DNA from 4 places in the Lysinibacillus sp. FSL K6-4013 genome. Region 3 is predicted to be linked to each of the others. Evidence: riboswitches for the same ligand, from Rfam matches in the RefSeq annotation. Region 3 holds a riboswitch; each other region holds the start of a gene.
The links. A riboswitch is a leader RNA that binds a small molecule or an ion and turns the genes downstream of it on or off. The one in region 3 is predicted to bind thiamine pyrophosphate.
Positions count from the first base shown of each region.

Region 1: it holds a riboswitch for thiamine pyrophosphate, as region 3 does, so the genes downstream of both, thiM (hydroxyethylthiazole kinase) here and thiW (energy coupling factor transporter S component ThiW) in region 3, are expected to answer to the same signal.
Region 2: it holds a riboswitch for thiamine pyrophosphate, as region 3 does, so the genes downstream of both, thiT (energy-coupled thiamine transporter ThiT) here and thiW (energy coupling factor transporter S component ThiW) in region 3, are expected to answer to the same signal.
Region 4: it holds a riboswitch for thiamine pyrophosphate, as region 3 does, so the genes downstream of both, MHB39_RS12340 (ABC transporter substrate-binding protein) here and thiW (energy coupling factor transporter S component ThiW) in region 3, are expected to answer to the same signal.

Region 1 covers NZ_CP152031.1:3,431,928-3,436,690, reverse strand. The annotation lists gene thiE (thiamine phosphate synthase) at 1-237, opposite strand, end outside; gene thiD (bifunctional hydroxymethylpyrimidine kinase/phosphomethylpyrimidine kinase) at 227-1,051, opposite strand; gene thiM (hydroxyethylthiazole kinase) at 1,039-1,806, opposite strand; TPP riboswitch at 1,892-1,989, opposite strand; gene MHB39_RS16960 (acyl--CoA ligase) at 2,181-3,764, shown strand; gene sppA (signal peptide peptidase SppA) at 3,951-4,763, shown strand, end outside.
Region 2 covers NZ_CP152031.1:3,952,666-3,957,428, reverse strand. The annotation lists gene MHB39_RS19675 (SMC family ATPase) at 1-2,267, shown strand, start outside; gene MHB39_RS19670 (hypothetical protein) at 2,305-2,427, opposite strand; gene MHB39_RS19665 (DUF4870 domain-containing protein) at 2,483-2,806, opposite strand; TPP riboswitch at 2,932-3,039, shown strand; gene thiT (energy-coupled thiamine transporter ThiT) at 3,173-3,733, shown strand; gene map (type I methionyl aminopeptidase) at 3,896-4,651, shown strand; gene MHB39_RS19650 (hypothetical protein) at 4,681-4,763, opposite strand, start outside.
Region 3 covers NZ_CP152031.1:918,031-922,793, forward strand. The annotation lists gene MHB39_RS04310 (VWA domain-containing protein) at 1-1,466, shown strand, start outside; gene thiW (energy coupling factor transporter S component ThiW) at 1,723-2,223, opposite strand; TPP riboswitch at 2,320-2,427, opposite strand; gene MHB39_RS04320 (MFS transporter) at 2,494-3,690, opposite strand; gene MHB39_RS04325 (ABC transporter substrate-binding protein) at 4,192-4,763, opposite strand, start outside.
Region 4 covers NZ_CP152031.1:2,485,983-2,490,745, reverse strand. The annotation lists gene parC (DNA topoisomerase IV subunit A) at 1-1,042, shown strand, start outside; TPP riboswitch at 1,150-1,260, shown strand; gene MHB39_RS12340 (ABC transporter substrate-binding protein) at 1,415-2,410, shown strand; gene MHB39_RS12335 (thiamine-binding protein) at 2,412-2,702, shown strand; gene MHB39_RS12330 (ABC transporter permease) at 2,702-3,475, shown strand; gene MHB39_RS12325 (ABC transporter ATP-binding protein) at 3,450-4,199, shown strand; gene MHB39_RS12320 (TatD family hydrolase) at 4,189-4,763, shown strand, end outside.

The sequences.
Region 1 (4,763 bases), 2.2 Mb from region 3:
TAGATCAACATCGTCATTAATGATAAAGGGCACATGATAGTGATGACATAGTTTTTGACATTGGCGTGCAAATTGTTCATAGGCAAGTCCTGTTAACGCGTGAGGACCTTTTTCACGAAATTGAAACATTGTAATGCCTGCTTGTAAGGCTTTTTCTAGGATATAGATAGGTTGTTGTTGAGGAGACACGTTGCTGGTACCCATAATAAAATAAAGCTGCAAATCCTCACGTTTCATGAATCATCACCTCACAGGCATCCTTATACTGTTGGTAAGCAAAATGATTAGTGGGTCCATGACCATTTCCAATCGATAAATCATACATAATTGCTAATTGGATAAACTTTTTAGCTTCAATAATAGCTTCTTCCATAGCAAATCCTCGCCCAAGAAAAGCAGTAAGTGCTGCCGAAAATGTACATCCAGTACCGTGCGTATTTTTTGTTTGGATTCGAGGAGACTGCATCGAAAAAGAAGGTCCATTTTTGATAAATACGTAATCAATAGCATAAAGTGGATTTGCTAAATGACCACCTTTAATGATGACACATTGTACACCTAGCTGTAACAAGCTTTGAGCTACGTCTTTTATGTCTTCAAAATGCTGAATAGTTCTCCCTGTAAGTGTCTCTGCTTCGGGTATGTTGGGCGTAACAACCGTAGCAAGTGGTAGTAAAGTTGAGCATAAGGCATTGATAGCTTCTTGCTGTAACAGGCTTTCTCCTCCTTTTGCGATCATCACTGGATCAACAATCAGTGGAATGTTTAGCTCATCGATCATGCGTGCAATGGCTTTGATAATATCCGCCGAATAAAGCATTCCTGTTTTAATCGCAGCTATTGGAAAATCTTCTACTAAGGCTTCAAATTGTTTTTTTATAAAGGAAACGTCAATTGGGCAAACACCTGATACACCCAATGTATTTTGTGCAGTTAAAGCAGTAATCACAGAAGTACCAAACACTTCTATTTCCTGAAATGTTTTTAAATCAGCCTGTATACCTGCACCGCCCCCACAATCTGACCCGGCGATTGTCGTTACAATATGCATGAAGCTGCACCATCCTTTGACAAACGATGTATAGCATTGAGGAAAGCTATTTGAAAATCACCAATGTCTGCAGTAAATGCTGATGCTAGTACACCTGCTTTTTTATAGTAAGTAAGGGTCTCCATTAATTGTTGGTAAGGGCTATGGCTTACACTATAGGCTGCACCACAAATTGCGCTAAGTAAACAACCTGTACCCGTAACTTCTGTCATTTGTGGATGACCACCAGCGATCCATTGGCTATGCTTGCCATCAGTTATAAAATCACGCTCTCCCGTTACAATAACAATGCATTGATAGCGTTGAGCTAATGATGTGGCTTCTACTTCCATTGCGATAGTGCCTTGCCCACTATCGACACCTTTTTGTTGCCAATCTACACCAGCTATTGCTGCAAGCTCGCCGAGATTACAGCGAATCACGGCAAATTGTATATTCTCAAGTAAATGTCTTACGGTTTCCTTACGATAAGTTGTGGCTCCAACTCCGACAGGATCTAAAATAACAGGAATACCAAGTGCATTGGCTTTTATACCTGCTAATAACATGGCACTTTTTGTGCGATCATTGAGTGTTCCGATATTAATTAATAATGCTTGAGCAATCGCTACCATTTCCTCTACCTCTTGACAGTCATCGGCCATTACTGGTGAAGCACCTATCGCTAATAAACCATTTGCTTGAAAATTTGCCACTACATAATTGGTGATGCAATGGATAAGTGGTTGCTGTTGACGAATTGTTTGAAAAATCATTGTAGTCCTCCTTTTGGGATGGACGTAAGCATGCAAAAAAGGCCCTTTTTGTGTAAAAATGCACGAAAAAGAGCCTTTCATCTGAAAAAACGATGTTATTGCTCCCTACGTCAGTATTAACTAACAGGTTCAAAGGGTCAGGTTTTACCTTCTCAACTCTTACGAGTCCCCCTGCAATCTTGCTTTTAGTTGACCAAAATGTACCATACTTTTCATTTGTATTCAATAGCAAGTTTTCCTATGGATAAAATGTGACCGATGCCATATAGGAGAGTATGATAGTTGTCATGACTTTACCGAAATCAAGCACAAACCATTGAAAATGCTGAAAAAAGAGTTTTATAATGTGTCATAGCAAAAGGGAGGCAATTGCCATGAAAAGACAAGATTTAATTGCACCAGAATGGTATAACATAGCAGAGGAAATTGAAAAATATGCTCAGGATGCAACCAAAAATGCTTTAATCATTTATGAAGAAAACCAAGACATCCAATGTATTACATATGCACATTTATTGGAAAAGGCAAATCAAGCAGCACATGTTTTCACCAAGCAAGGCTTAAGGAAAGGTGATGTCATTTTAGTGATGGTCCCACGCTCTGTGGAAGCATATATTGTATATATTGCTGCATTGAAAGCGGGTTTAACCATTATTCCAAGTTCTGAAATGTTAAGAACAAAGGATATTGAGTATCGAATTCATCATGCAAATGCTAAAGCAGTTATTGCATTTGAACCCTATATTGAACAGTTTGATCAAGTGGGAAATTTACAAGGCTTACTGCAATTTGTCATAGGAAATGCACACAAACCTTGGCAGAACATACTTGAAAAAATGCATAATCAACCTACAACCTACATAAATCCTATCCCAACAAAAAGCACAGACAATGCATTTTTAGCCTATACAAGTGGAACAACAGGAAATCCCAAAGCAGCAGTGCATACGCATAGTTGGGGCTATGCACATTTACGAACAACAGCACCACATTGGTTGGGTGTACAAGAAAATGATATTGTTTGGGCAACTGCAGCACCAGGATGGCAAAAATGGATATGGAGTCCGTTTCTAGCTACTTTAGGTAGTGGTGCTACTGCATTTGTCTACAAAGGTAAATTCGATGCAGCTTCTTATCTAGCATTGCTTGAGAAATTCAAAATTAATGTACTATGCTGTACACCAACTGAATATCGTTTTATGGCAGCCCTTGAAAATTTACATGAATATGATCTAAGTGCCATTCGCCAAGCTGTATCAGCTGGTGAGCCATTAAATAGTGAGGTCATTAAAGTATTCTTGGAAACATTCAAATTACAAGTACGAGATGGCTATGGACAAACGGAAAATACATTATTGGTAGGCACAATGGTAGGGATGGAAGCAAGAGTTGGCTCTATGGGGAAACCTACTCCCGGCAACACTGTTGAAATTATTAATGATTTGGGCAAACCCGTTACAATCGGAGAAGTGGGTGATATTGCTGTACATCGTGAAACACCAGCCCTCTTTAAAAAATATTTAAATGATCCTGAACGTACAAATTTACAATTTCGTGGGGATTGGTATATTACAGGAGATCGGGCCTATAAAGATGAAGATGGCTACTTTTGGTTTGATGGTCGAGGAGACGATGTCATTATATCCTCAGGCTATACAATTGGCCCCTTTGAAGTAGAGGATGCTTTAATGAAGCATCCAACCGTAAAAGAGGCTGCTGTCATTGCGAGTCCTGATAAAGTCCGTGGGAATATCGTCAAGGCATTTATCGTTCTACACAATGGTGAAAAAGGTGATGCAGCGCTTATTCAAACACTTCAAAGTCATGTAAAATCACTGACTGCCCCTTATAAATATCCACGTGCTATTGAATTTGTAGAGGAGCTACCCAAAACATCTTCCGGGAAAATTAGACGTGTCGAATTACGACAACAAGAAATTAAAAACCTCCAATCTTAATCATTTCCTAGGAAATGATGTCGAAAATCAAAGTTCATCAATGGTATGGACTTTGATTTTTTAAATTTTTTTAGGTAAGGTAATATGAGGAAATAAACAGCTTAAAGCTTTTTGCATTTAATTATTGCAAAAAAATGAAACAAATAAGCAAGTCATACGTATTACGTGTTGAGGAGGCGGAAAGACATGAATGTAAAAAGGTGGGTTGCTTTAGTAGTGGCAGGTGTTCTCTTACTATTTTCGTTAGGAATTAATACCATTTTTGCGCTATTTAAAGCAGATTTCCTAGGTAATTTTGATAGCTTAATGGCAGGTAATAGCTTAGATGTATATGAAAATGTCATTGAAGGGGAAAATTTTGATAAGCGAATTGCTTATTTAAAGGTAGATGGAACGATTCAAGATATCGGCTCAAGTACATTGTGGCAACCAGTTGCCTATGACCATCAATTTTTCTTAGAACAATTGGATAATATTTTATATGATGAGACCATACAGGGGGTTGTTTTAAGCGTTAATTCACCAGGTGGTGGTGTAAAGGAATCAGCAGATATCTATAAAAAGCTACTAAGAATTAAAGAGGAACGACAAATTCCGATTTATGTATCGATGGATTCTATGGCAGCTTCAGGTGGTTATTATATTTCGGCACCAGCAGATAAAATATTTGCCCATCGTGATACAATAACAGGTTCTATTGGTGTCATCATGCAATCTATTAACTATCAAGAGCTGGCTGAAAAAGTAGGGGTCAAATTTGAGACGTTTAAATCGGGAGAGCATAAAGATATGTTAAGTCCAATGCGTGAAGTGACAGCAGAGGAACGTGCAATGATGCAAGATATGATTAATGAAACGTACGAAGAATTTGTAGATATTGTAGAACAGGGACGTAATATGTCTGAAGCAGAAGTGAAGAAGGTTGCAGATGGTCGTATCCTTGGCGGTACAAAAGCGCTTGAAGCAGGATTAATTGATGAGATTGGTGATGAAGAAGCG
Region 2 (4,763 bases), 1.7 Mb from region 3:
AAAAAGAGCAGGAATATTATCGCTTAGCAAAAACGCTTAATGAGCAATTCGATGAGCAAGCTAATCGACAGCAGCGGTTGCAAACACTTTTACAACAGCAGGATTCATACCGAGCAAAGGAGCAGGAGATTGCTTTAGCAGAACAAGCAGAGCGACTTACGCTGCAAGAACAACAATGCAAGGATTTACGTGCTGAACTGAATGTAAAAGAACTAGCTTTTCAACAAGCAAAGGTTAAGCAACAGCAATCACAAGAACAGTTGCAAGAAGCACAAGAAAATTATGAGATAGAAGAGGCTAAAGAATCTGAACGACAGCAAATCTTACAGCAGGAAATAGAGATGCTAGCGCTATTACCGAAATTTGAAGCGTATGAACACAATGTACAACAGCTGCAAATAGCAGAGCAGTATGCTGAAAATGCAAAACGAGCAGTACATGATAACCTCAAACTTTTGGAAAATGAACAAGAGCAATTACAGCATTTTTCTCAATCATTAGAAGGCTATGAAAAACAGGTTGAACCCTATGAAAGCTATTTAGAACAATTACCGAAACTACGGGAACAGGTTGCTTTAATCAAGCAAGCGGAGAAATATAAACATGCCGTAGAGTTAGCTAGGCAGGATGTAGTTGCTTCAGAAAGTCTCTATCAAGAAAGTAAAGAGGCTCTTCAACTTTTGCAGCAACGGTGGCTGACGAGTCAGGCTAGTATTTTAGCCAAACAGCTGAAGGAAGGAGAGCCTTGTCCTGTTTGTGGTAGTATGACACATCAGAAAGCACACAATGAGCAACTGGAAGTTATTGAGCTTGCTCAAGTGGAAGCATTAAGAGCGAAGGCATCATCAGACGAGCGTAAGTATTTAGAGAAAGAGGCATTTTTAGCATCAGCGCAGCAACTTCTTCAAGATACATGGCGACAACTCGAAGCTCAACATATTAAACAAGAAGACCAACCACAGATCACCGCTACTTTACATGAAGTGGAACAAGAGATTGCTGCATTAAAAATTATTCAACATCAATTAGCTGATGTGCGATTAAAAATAAAGCATCAGCATGACCGAATAGAGCAGCTACGAAATAAGCATATGAAGCTAGAGCAATATTTAGCAGAGCAGATAAAAGAATGGACAAAATTACAAGCGGTTGTAGACGAACAACTTAAGCAGATGCCCCCTAATTTACCAACTTTACAGCAATTAAAGCAACAACTAAATGAAGTTAGTAAACAGAAAGAAGAGCTTCAAAAAAGTTGGCAAGTGAGTCAAGAAAATTTGCATGCAGCAAAGGAAGCAGCTAGCAATGCAACACTAACTGTAGAAATTGCCAAACAGTCCTTTGAGGAATTACAGCTTAAAATGAATGAAAAGCTTCAGCAATTTTCAGCAGATATGCAAGAAATAGGTTTCGAAAGCTATGAGGCTTATGCAACTGCTAAACGGAGTGCCATACAATTGGATGCACTTCGAAAAGCATGTAGCGACTATGCTTTACAAGTACACACGTTGCAAATTCAGATTACCGAAGGAGCTACATACCTTCAAGGAAAAGAGAAGCAAGATTTAGAGGCGATGGAAGCAAGAGTAGAACAGCAGCGAATTTCCTATGAGGAAGCATTTAAACGTTTGCAACAGATGAATGGCTTTATACAAGCATGCCAAGGCTTTAGTGAAAGGGTGGAAGAAATAGCGAAAGAGCTTCATTTACTTGAACAAGAAGCAGGACGAGTAAAGGAGCTCTATGGATTATTAAATGGACAAAATTCGAAAAAGCTATCCTTTGAGCGTTATATACAAATTAACTACTTAGATCAAATTACAGAAGCTGCCAATATACGTCTGTATCATTTATCAAACGGTCAATTTGAGCTTAGACGTTCAGATAGATTAGAAAAGCATGCGAAGCAAAGTGGCCTTGGTCTTGATGTTTATGATGCTTATACAGATCAATTACGAGATGTCAAAACTTTATCAGGTGGCGAAAAGTTTAATGCTTCGTTGAGCCTTGCATTGGGGATGGCAGATGTGATTCAAAGCTACCAAGGTAATATTCATATTGAAACGATGTTTATTGATGAGGGCTTTGGCTCGCTCGATGAGGAATCACTAAATAAAGCAATCGATACATTAATTGATTTGCAGGATTCTGGTCGTATGATTGGCGTTATTTCGCATGTACCTGAATTGAAATCTGCGATGCCAGCAGTTTTACATGTGGAAAAAACATTAAATGGCCATAGTCAAACCCATTTTGAAGTGAAATAAAACGAAGGCGTATTTCTAAAAGGAATACGCCTTCGTTTTATTTTTTTCGAGTTGTGGTTGTAGGCGTTGTGCCCTTTTTTGCAGCCATTACTTTTTTTACGATAGGAATAACAATAGGTGCTAACTTAACGGCAGTTTTTACAACGTTTGATACTTTCATCCCAAAACAGCTCCTTTTACAATTACTACTACCTGTTTCACTTAAAAATAAAACATTAACGGATAACACGAACAGCCTGAATTATATTCCAAATCACAATACCGAGTGAGACGAGAGCATAGATGGCGAATGAAGCAAACCAAATAATCATCACTGTCTTGTTACTGGAGGTTGGATCTAAACTAAATGTAGAAAAAACAAAGACAATAAAGAATAGAATGCCAAAAACAAAGGGTATTAAATGAGAGACAAGTGCACGAATCGAATGGCTTTTTACATCACTGTCTTTTGTCACGAAATATACAATTAATGGAACGATAAAAGGGGCGAAGAAAATACTAAGATAACTAAAGGCAGCTAAAATTTTTTGATTCTCCATAGTTGTACCTCCTTTTTAAATATTTACGCATGAAAAACAGCAAAGTTTCAAAAAAATGATGTATGGAAGGTTGTAATCCTTCAATCCTTTGCGTACAATGAGAGTGTTCAAATAAATTCAGATGTAACGACCACAAGGGGAGCTGATGATGTCAGCTGAGACTGGGCACGTAATGCCTTGACTCTTCGAACCTGTAAGTTAACGCTTGCGTAGGGATGTGGATAGAAACCGACACTTGTACGATGTGAGGCTCTGTCCTGACATCGTTTTTTCGTCCTTAAAGGAAAAAGGTGTCAGAAAGAGACATATCAGCGCTTTTCTATTCCTGCTCTTGTATCCTACATCGGAACAAAGGAGAGAATATGTATGGACAAAAAAAGACTATTAATGCTAGTGGAGATTGCGATTTTTGCAGCGATAGGTCTCGTACTGGATCAGGTTTCCTTTAAAGTATGGGCACAAGGCGGCTCAGTTAGTCTTGTTATGGTACCAATTATGTTAATAGCATTTCGCTGGGGCTTAGTAGCTGGTCTTACTACGGGACTACTTGTGGGTGTTATGCAAACAATGTTTGGTTCTTATATCGTGCACTGGCTACAAGGATTACTAGATTATGGCGTTGCTTTTACTGTTGTAGGATTAGCGGCGGTTGTACGTGGACCAGTGTTAGACGCTGCTAAACATATGAACAAAACAAAAATGGCACTTTATATAATCATAGGTACCGTTTTCGCAGGCTTCTTACGATACACAGCACATACAATCGCTGGTGCTGTATTTTTTGCCGAATATGCGGGTGACCAAAATGCATGGATCTATTCCATCATCTACAATGGTACATATATGCTACCAGCAACCATTTTAACGGCTATCGTTGGTGTTCTTTTATTTACAGCCGCTCCCCAATTAATGCAAAGAAAAGCTTAATGCTAGTCCCTTCACAGGAGTGGAGGGACTTTTTTGTCGTGAATAACTCTTTTAGCACTTTGCAAAGTAGGAAAGCATACAATATTTAAAGCGTTTATCGTTATACGCATAAAAAGTTATGTTATATTAAAGAATAGATATTAGATGAAAGGGACGTTATACATGATTGTAAAAACGCAAGAAGAGATTGAAGCTTTTAAAAAAATAGGACGCATTTGTGCTGAAATTCGCGAAGCAATGAAAGCTGCCACAAAACCAGGTGTTACAACACTTGAGCTTGATGAAATTGCTGGTCGCATGTTTGCAGAGGCTGGCGCTATTTCAGGACCAAAGGGAGAATATGATTTTCCAGGGTATACATGTATTAGCGTCAATGAAGAAGTAGCACATGGTATTCCAGGAAAGCGTGTTATTCAAGAGGGAGATATCGTAAATATTGATGTTTCAGGCTCTTTAAATGGCTATTTTGCTGACACAGGTATTTCATTTGTTGTGGGTGATGGCTATGAGGACAAAGAAAAGCTTTGCCGTGTTGCTAAAAGTGCCTTTGATCGAGCAATGACAAAGGTAAAGGCTGGATCTAAATTAAATCAAATTGGCAAAGCTGTTGAGCGCGAGGCTAATGCTAATGGGTTAACTGTTATTATGAATTTAACAGGTCATGGCTTAGGTCAATCTTTACATGATGAACCAAACCATATTTTAAATTATTACGATGCATGGGATGCTACTATTATGAAAGAAGGTATGGTCCTTGCGGTTGAGCCATTTATCTCAGCAAAGGCAGAGCATATCGTCGAAGCAGGTGATGGCTGGACATTCGTGACGCCTGATAAATCACTTGTAGCTCAAATCGAACATTCAGTCATTGTAACAAAAGATAAACCAATTATCTTAACGTCATTAGACGAAGAATAGGATGTAATGAAAAAATCCTGCTAACCAATTTATTTTTGGTAGGCAGGATTTTTTTTAATAAATAAAATGCCAACAAAGAGAACACCGCATAAAAATAAAGCGGCTGTAGTGA
Region 3 (4,763 bases):
TTGGTCTAGGCGGCTATTTTAAAACACCGATTGAAACCTTATTGCCAGTGGAAATGGAAATTAAGGGCAAAGAGCAATTACCTTCCTTAGGATTAGTGATTGTACTTGACCGTTCTGGCAGTATGCAAGGCTCGAAGCTTGAGCTTGCTAAGGAAGCAGCGGCACGTTCTGTTGAGATGTTGCGAGACGAGGATACATTAGGATTCATCGCCTTTGATGATCGTCCTTGGGAGATTATAGAGACAGGGCCTCTTAGCAGTAAAGAAGAGGCTGTGGATACTATTTTATCAGTAACACCTGGTGGTGGAACAGAAATCTATAGTTCACTAGCTAAAGCCTACGAGAACCTTGCTGATTTAAAGCTCCAACGTAAGCATATTATTCTCTTAACAGATGGGCAATCACAGGCAGGGAACTATGAGGATTTAATTGGTGAAGGAAAAGAAGAGGGTATAACCTTATCGACAGTAGCGATTGGACAAGATGCCGATGCGAACTTATTAGAAGCGCTTAGTGACATGGGCAGTGGACGTTTCTATGATGTGATAGATGAGCAAACCATTCCTTCTATTTTATCTCGTGAAACAGCTATGATTTCCCGAACGTATATTGAGGACAATCCATTCTATCCGGCAATTTATAATGCAGCAGGATGGAATTCACTGTTTGCTAATGGTGTCCCACAAATGAATGCATACATTGGCACAACGGCAAAACAGGGGGCTACTGTTGTGGCAGAAAGCGAGAAGGAAGATCCTGTGTTAGCCCAGTGGCAATATGGTCTTGGTAAAACATTTGCCTTTACATCTGATTCAACGGGTAAATGGACAGGAGATTGGGCAAGATGGCAGGATTGGGGAGCATTTTGGCAAACACTTATTTCTCAAATGCTACCAAGCTACAATGATGTAGCCTATGATGTAAGATTGGAAGCAGATGGTTCCTTTATGATTACAGACCCTACAAATGAAGCTGCATTTTTAGATATTGTAGCTGTAAATGAAGCAGGGGAGGAGCTAGAAACACAACTTGAAACCATTTCCGCATCCCAAGTTCGAGCTGTAGTACAAGCTGAACCTGGATTAATTTTCTTCCGTGTAGCAGATGAAAAGCAGGCCATTTACCAGGCAGGTCTAAGTGTTCCTTATAGTGCTGAATACGAACTACTCCCTGTAAATAATCAACTGATAGAAGAGTTGACTCAACAAACAGGAGGCACTGTTTTAAAGGAACCACAAGATGTCTTCCGTGACTTTACGACAAAAGGAGCAGATCGGCAAAATATTGCCACATGGCTGCTCTTAGCGAGTATGCTCCTATTCTTTATTGATATTACCATAAGACGTTTTGGTTGGAATTTCCTAACGAACGCGAAGAAGAAAGAGCCGCTGGTTGAGGAAAAACCTGTACAGGCAGAGAATACAAATGTAGCACAGTTATTAAAAGGCATGAAAAAGCGATCTTAAAATGGCGGAGGCAGTGCAAACTTTAATAGGTTTGCACTGCTTTTTTTGTATTGTTTGAATAGAGAGTTGCTCCCTTTGTAGAGAGCGGCAAGTGGGCTCTTTGCTCATAAGGAGAAGAAAGGCGCTCTAAGAAGAGCCATTGCCGCTCATAAAGGAAGAAAGACCCTCCAAGTTGGGACACAGCCGCTCATAAAGCGAAGAGAGACGCTTTAATTTGGACTACCTCTATTTCAAAGAATGCTCCTATTCTCCCCTCTCAATAAAGAGAAGAATTAAACCTCTTTACTAGCTCCGTTTTACACAAGCTGCTAGCAACCATAACACCTAAAATGGCGCCGATTATACTTGATGTTAAAAAGGCTGGTAGGAAGAAGAGAGCTGCTACAGATGTGCCCATGAATAATTTTGCATAAGGGACGGCAATAAGTGAAGCAAGAATGCCAGTGCCTACAACTTCTCCGATACTTGCTAACCACATTTTACTGCTATACTTATAGGCAAGAGCAGCACAGAATGCGCCAATGACACTTCCAGGGATAGCTAATAGAGAGCCTGTCCCGGTAAGGATTCGAATGATAGCCGTGACAAAGGCAACAATAACTGTTGGTACGGGTCCAAGTATAATGGCTCCTATCACATTAATAGCATGCTGAACTGGGTACGCACGTGCGATTCCTGTTGGGATGGATACGAAAGTAGACCCTGCAACAGCAATGGCTACTAATAAAGCCATAACTGTTAATTTACGAATTGACATAAGGTTCACTCCTTTTGATAAAGTTCGTGAGGAAAAATAAAAAGGCCGCCTCCTTGAAACACAATAGGAAGCGGCCTTGCCTGTATATAGTGACAATAGCAAGTAGCGCCACTTCCCTCCGCTAATATGAACTAGATCAGGTTCAAAGGGTCCGTATATTACCATATACGTCTCAGCCTTTTAAAGACTCCCCTAGTGGTTAAAATCATTCAATTTTGTGAATCAACAATAATGTAACATACTGCTAAAAATAGTCAATGATTTTTCAGACTATTTTGTATCGGGATGCATTAAATGAGGTGCTTTTTTCAATGTCCAGATGAGCGCAAGGAAGAAGCAGGCTAATAATATGATAGATCCGAAAATATAGGGGCTATTCATATTCCAGTCAAATAATAGACCAGCTAAAGCAGGTCCAATCATATTCCCAAGGCTCATATAGGCATTATTCAAGCCCGCAGCAAATCCTTGCTCTTTCTCTGCAAGCTTTGAGATAAGTGTATTAACAGCTGGACGAATTAATGTCGTTGCTGTAGAGAAAATCGTTGCTACAACTAATATAAGGGCAAAGCCAGAAACAAATAATATTAAGAAAATAGCAACAGCTGCAATAAATAAATTGACAAGTACTACTTTCATTTCACCGAAGCGATTGAACAGCGGTGTAATGATAAACATTTGTACTACTACTCCAAAAGCACCACCAACAACTAATATAATTGCTATATCCACAGGTGTGTAATTAAACTTTTCTGTCACAAATAATGATAATGTCGTTTGGAAATTTGCAATTCCGAATGAGAACACCAGCATAATAATAAGCATTACAAAATAAGGCATATGTATGGAACGAGCCATTTGCTTCGCCAGATTGTCTTGCTTTTGTTTCTTTTGAGCAGTGTTTGGTTTGGTAGATGGTAATAAGAAATAAGATAAAATAGAAGCTAGGATGGCTGCAGCTCCAGCGGTGAAAAATGGAAAATGTAAGCTTACCTTTGCTAAGAAACCACCGATTCCTGGCCCAATCATAAAGCCAAGAGACATAGCGGCACCCAACATCCCCATACCTTTCCCACGTTCTTCATAGGTTGTGACGTCAGCAACAAAAGCCATAATAGGAGGTGCAACAAATGCGGAACCTAGACCACCTAAAAAGCGTGCTAAAAAGAGCATCCATACATCTGTAGCAAGGCCGAAACCGATTTGAGCAAGACCTGTTACGATAAGACCGAAAATAATTAAATTTTTTCGACCGTACTGATCTGAAAGATTCCCAGCAATTGGAGAAAATACGAATTGAGCTAAGGCGAACGTTGCAATTAGCATACCTAGAACTTGTCCTGCTGCACCAAATATTTTTAAATACTCTGGCATGACAGGAATAATTATGCCGATACTCCCCATTGCGATAAACATATTAAACATTAAAATATACAAAGCCGCCTTATTGGACTTCTGCTGGGTCATCGAATGAACCCCCTTTTTGTAATCAAATATAGTACAGTCTATCATAAAGAATTATTGCTTGGCTAATAGTTAAGATTATAGTACTGGTTCTATATTTAGAATGGTTTTCCACAAAAGTTTTCGTCGGGGCACTTATGAATTGTAAAATAATCCATTTTTGTAATAAAAGTGGATGGACTTCGCTTGTGAAATTTGTGGGTTTGTCTGTAATGGCATAAAGTTTAACTATGTTCAGAAGTAATGAGTGAAGGTTATGTAATACTAAAAGTACATTTTTATGGCTTGCTTATTGATAAAATAATTTGTGCAGGATAGGTGACAAGTATCTATATGCGAGGTTTTTTCATAACAGAAGATGTGGGGAATCTTCAAATTCTAGTTAAATTATTTTCTAAATATAATAATACAAATAGTTGATGGATAATGTTCTTAATTTAATAGAAAGTTAGATAAGCAGAGAAAAAACTAGCGAATTGGTGTGAAACCAATTCGCTAGCTGAATTATCGAATACTCATTTTAAATTCTAAGAATAATTCATTGTATTTCCCTAAATAATCAGGTCCTAAATTTTTGTAGACCTCTAATGTGTCACGTTGTTCTTCAGAAGGATAGTAACGTTCGTCAGAAACAACTTCTTCGTCCATTAAGTCCATAGCTGCAATATTAGGTGTTGAGTAGCCTACAAAATCGGCATTTTGAGCACCAGATTCAGCACTTAGCATGAAGTTGATAAAGGCATGGGCACCATCAATATTTTTTGATGTTTTTGGGATGACCATATTATCAAACCATAAGTTTGAGCCTTCCTCAGGTACAGCAAAGTCTAGCTCTTCATTTTCATACATCATGTCAGCAGCTTGACCAGACCAAGTAAGGGCAACTGTTGCCTCATTATTGATCATTAACGGTGTAATTTCATCTCCAATGATCGCTTTTACATTTGGTGCAAGTGTGATTAACTTGTCAGTAGCTTTGCGAAGTTCCTGATCATCTAGTGAATTTAGAGAATAGCCAAGACTGTTTAAGCCCATGCCAATGACTTCACGAGCACCATCTACTAAAAAGACTTTTC
Region 4 (4,763 bases), 1.6 Mb from region 3:
TAAACAAGAGTTGCTAGATATTAAGAAACGCTTTACAGAACCTCGCCGCTCGAAGATTGAGCAAGAAATTGAAGAAATTAAAATTACATTGGATGTCCTTGTGCCAAGTGAAGAGGTTGTCGTAACAGTAACGAAGGATGGTTATATTAAACGTACATCCACACGTTCTCATGCCGCTTCAAATGGGCAAGATTTTGCCATGAAGGATTCAGATTATTTATTGTATGAAGCAAACTTAAATACACAGCACCATCTATTGCTGTTCACAAATCGAGGCAATTATATTTATCAGCCTGTTCATGAGCTGCCTGATATACGCTGGAAGGATCTCGGCCAGCATATTTCAAGTATTGTGCCAACAGGGGAAGATGAATCCATTATTGCGGTTTATGGCTTCGAAACCTTTGACCAGCCAAATACGTATGTCTTCACAGCCACAAAAGATGGCCAAATTAAGCGCTCACCACTCGCAGACTATGCGGTAACGCGTTATTCAAAGCCAATTAAAACGATGAATGTCAAGGCTGGTGATGCGATGATCTATGCATCATTTGTAACAGATGATGTGGAGCTGATGCTCACAACGGATACAGCCTATGCGATTCGTTTCCCTATGGAGGAGTTACCAGTTACAGGTGTCAAAACAGGCGGTGTGAAAGGGATCACACTAAAAGATGGAGAAGCCTTAGTTGGAGTCAATGTGTTACAGCCTGATGTTACCCACTATGTAGTAATTGTGACACAGCGTGGGGCCGTAAAGAAAATGAATGTCGCTGAAGTTGAAGTAGCGAGTCGTGCAAAACGTGGACTAAAAGTATTAACAGAGTTAAAAGCAAACCCTCACCGAATTGTGGCAGTTGTTCAAGCAACAGACGAGGAGCAGGTTGTGATTGAAACTGAAAAAGGTGTTCAAGAGATGATTGACGTACAAGCATTGTCTCGTGCGGATCGCCATTCCAATGGTTCATTTAAAGTGGATATTGCAACAGATGGAGCAATTTCTCATGTTGTAACAGCCAAAAAAGAACAGAAACCAAGCTAAAAGCATGCCCAGCCTCTTAGGAGCGCTGGGCTTTAAGCTCTATTCAAAATAGCACCTTGTCATTTAAGTGAAACTATGGGTATAATAATCATCGAAAAGTTCATAGCGAAAGAATGTAGGGGGGCTAGTAATTGCTAGCTGAGATTGTGTCCGATAGACGCTGACCCTTTGAACCTGATTTGGCTCGTACCAGCGTAGGGAACATCTATTCAAAAAAGCAAAGTTTTGAAGATTGATTGCAATACGTCTGGGAGGAATCCTAGGCGTTTTTTTATGTTTTCAAGCAACAGCTTGCCAACATTGTATACGCTTTCTTCTGGTGACAACATTCATTCATGAACACTTTCATATTACAAACTGGGAGGCTTTCGCATGAAAAAATGGTTTTTTATTTTATTGGCAGCACTATTGACATTAGTAGGCTGTAGTGACAAGGATGACAAGCAGGCTGCAGACAAGCTGAAAAAGGTGTCTGTGGTACTGGATTGGACGCCGAATACAAATCATACAGGACTATATGTTGCCAAAAAACTCGGTTATTTTGAGGTACAGGGTTTAGATGTTGATATTATTATGCCTGGTGAGGCGGGCGCAGATCAGCTTGTTGCTTCTGGAAAGGCGGATTTTGGCGTGAGCTATCAGGAAGGCATAACACAGGCACGAGTACAGGATGTGCCGCTGGTCTCCATCGCTGCAATTATACAGCATAATACATCTGGCTTTGCTTCTATTGCTTCAAAGAGCATTACATCGCCAAAGGATTTTGAAGGTAAAACCTATGGTGGTTGGGGCGCGCCATTAGAGCAAGCCGTTTTACAATCACTCATGCAAAAAGAAAAGGCAGATATTAATAAGCTAGATATCGTCAATGCAGGGGATTTAGATTTCTTCACAATGATGGAAAAAGATATAGATTTTGCTTGGATTTATTATGCATGGACTGGGATTGAGGCTGAGCTGCGTGGGGAAAAGATTAATATGCTATATCTTACAGATTATAGTGATCAATTGGATTATTATACGCCAGTTTTAGCTACAAATGAAAAAATGATACAGGACAACCCGGATGTAGTCAAAGCCTTTGTGGCAGCTGCATCGAAGGGCTATGAATACGCAATTGAAAACCCAAGTGAAGCGGCTGATATTTTAATCGAAGCGGCCCCTGATTTAGATAAAGCGTTAGTGCATAAAAGTCAGGAATGGCTGGCTGATAAATATCAGGATGATGCCAAGCAATGGGGAGAGCAAAAGCTTTCTGTGTGGGAAAATTACGCGAAATGGATGTCTAGCAATCAAGTATTAGAGGGCGAATTTGATGCGAAAAAAGCCTTTACTAATGATTTCTTACCTAAAAAGGAGGCCAAATAAGATGGCAAATTCATTAATCAGTGTACAAATCATTCCGAAGACAGAGAAATATGAAGATGTTATACCATATGTCGATGCAGCAATTGCGGTGATCGATGCTTCTGGGGTGAAATATCAGGTACATCCATTGGAAACAACGATGGAGGGTGAGCTTTCAACATTGCTCCAAATCATTGAAAAAATGAATGAGAAAATGATTGAACTTGGTGCCATTAATGTCATTACACAAGTGAAAATTTTATATCAGCCAACGGGTATTACGATGGATACATTAACGGAGAAATATCAGTAATGAAACGTGCATTACAGAAGGGAAGGACGATAATTTTTATCGCCTTCCTCTTGTTCATATGGGAACTAATCGTGCGGTTTGCTGAAGTTCCTCATTGGTTAGTACCCACACCAAGTAGTATTTTGTCAGAAGCCATCCAGTCGTATCAAACCTTTCTACCACATGCATTCGCTACAGTACAATTAGCTCTACTAGGATTAGCCATTGGCATCGCTTGTGGGCTAACGGTGGCAATAGTGTTGCATCGATTTACATTTATTCGAGAACTGTTTTATCCAATTCTTATTATGTCGCAGAATGTTCCTATTCTAGTCTTGGCACCGCTCCTTATTATTTGGTTTGGCTTTGGCTTATTACCGAAGCTTATCATTATCTGTCTTGTGTGCTTTTTCCCGATTGTCATTGCAGCGATGGATGGATTTAGACAAACAGCTCCAGAATTAAAGCATTATTTTGCCATGGTTGGTGCTACAAGGGCACAAACCTTTTGGAAGCTGGAATGGCCTTATGCCTATCCTGCTATTTTTTCAGGCATTAAAATTGCGGCTACATATAGTGTGATGGGGGCTGTGATTGCGGAATGGCTTGGTGCAAAAAAGGGTATTGGTGTTTACATGACCCTAGCCCAGTCCTCCTTCCGTACGGATCGCGTATTTGTGGCAATTTTTGCGATTGTTCTCTTGAGCTTACTATTGTTTAGTGGTATTCGTTTAATTGAAAAATTCATGGTGAAGGGAAGAGGCTATCATGCTCAGCATTCAAAACATCGCTAAATCCTTCGATGCGCTCAAAGTCCTTGATCAACTTTCTTTTGACGTCAAGGATGGAGAGTTTGTGGCCATCGTTGGTCCTTCAGGCAGTGGTAAAAGTACACTTTTTCAATTAATTGGTGGTGTTTCGCCAATTGATCAAGGAGCCATTTTATTAAATGGAGAGGATATCCAACAAAAAAAAGGAACGATTGGCTATATGCCACAGCAGCCATGTCTATTACCCTGGCGTACAATAGTAGAAAATGTCACGCTTGTAGAGGAATTACAACTTAAACCAAATGTTGAACGTGCCAAGGAATGGTTAGAAAAGGTTGGTCTTGCCTCTTTTATCCATGCCTACCCGAACGAACTGTCTGGAGGCATGCAGCAGCGTGTGTCCTTTATTCGAGCAATGGTCAGTGATAAGCCGATTTTATGCTTAGACGAACCATTCTCTGCGTTGGATGAATTTACTCGACTGGAAATGCAAGCATGGCTTTTATCTATCTGGGAGGAGTACCGCAAATCCATTCTATTTGTTACACATAGTATTGAAGAAGCTCTCTTTTTAGCAGATCGCATACTTGTTTTAACCAAACGTCCAGCTACCGTTAAAAAGGAAATCATCGTGCCGTTTGAGAGACCTCGGAAAGAGGAAATTCGACATTCTGCAGCATTCACAGCATTAAAGCAACAATTATTTATGTATTTACAGGAGGAAAAGGGTGATATGTATGTTGATTGATGCGCATATTCATTTGGATCAGTACACCGATGAGGAAATTCCTTCCTTATTAGAAGAAGTGAAAGCTGTAATCGCGGTTAGTATGCAACTTTCCTCTTGTGAAAGAACGTTGCGTTTATCGAATAGCTATCAGCAAGTAAAGGCTGCTTTTGGCTTTCATCCTGAACAGCCTTTACTAAGTCCAAATGATGAGACAGCTTTATTTGATTGGATTCATTCGCATCAGGATGATATGGTTGCTATTGGTGAGGTGGGTCTACCTTATTATTTAAAACAAGAGCAAGCGATTGATGAACGTCCCTATGTGGCTCTATTAGAGCGTTTTGTTGTATTGGCGAAGGAACTGGACAAGCCAATTGTGTTACACGCAGTATATGAGGACGCCCATATTGTGTGTGATTTGCTGGAAAAGCATCAGCTTCACGAAGCCCATTTTCATTGGTTTAAAGGGGATGAAGCTATTGTGAAGCGCATGATAGAGCGAGGTTATTTTATTTCTATTACGCCAGATTGCTTGTACGAAGAGGAAATTCAACAGCTAATTCATGCTTATCCCATTGAACT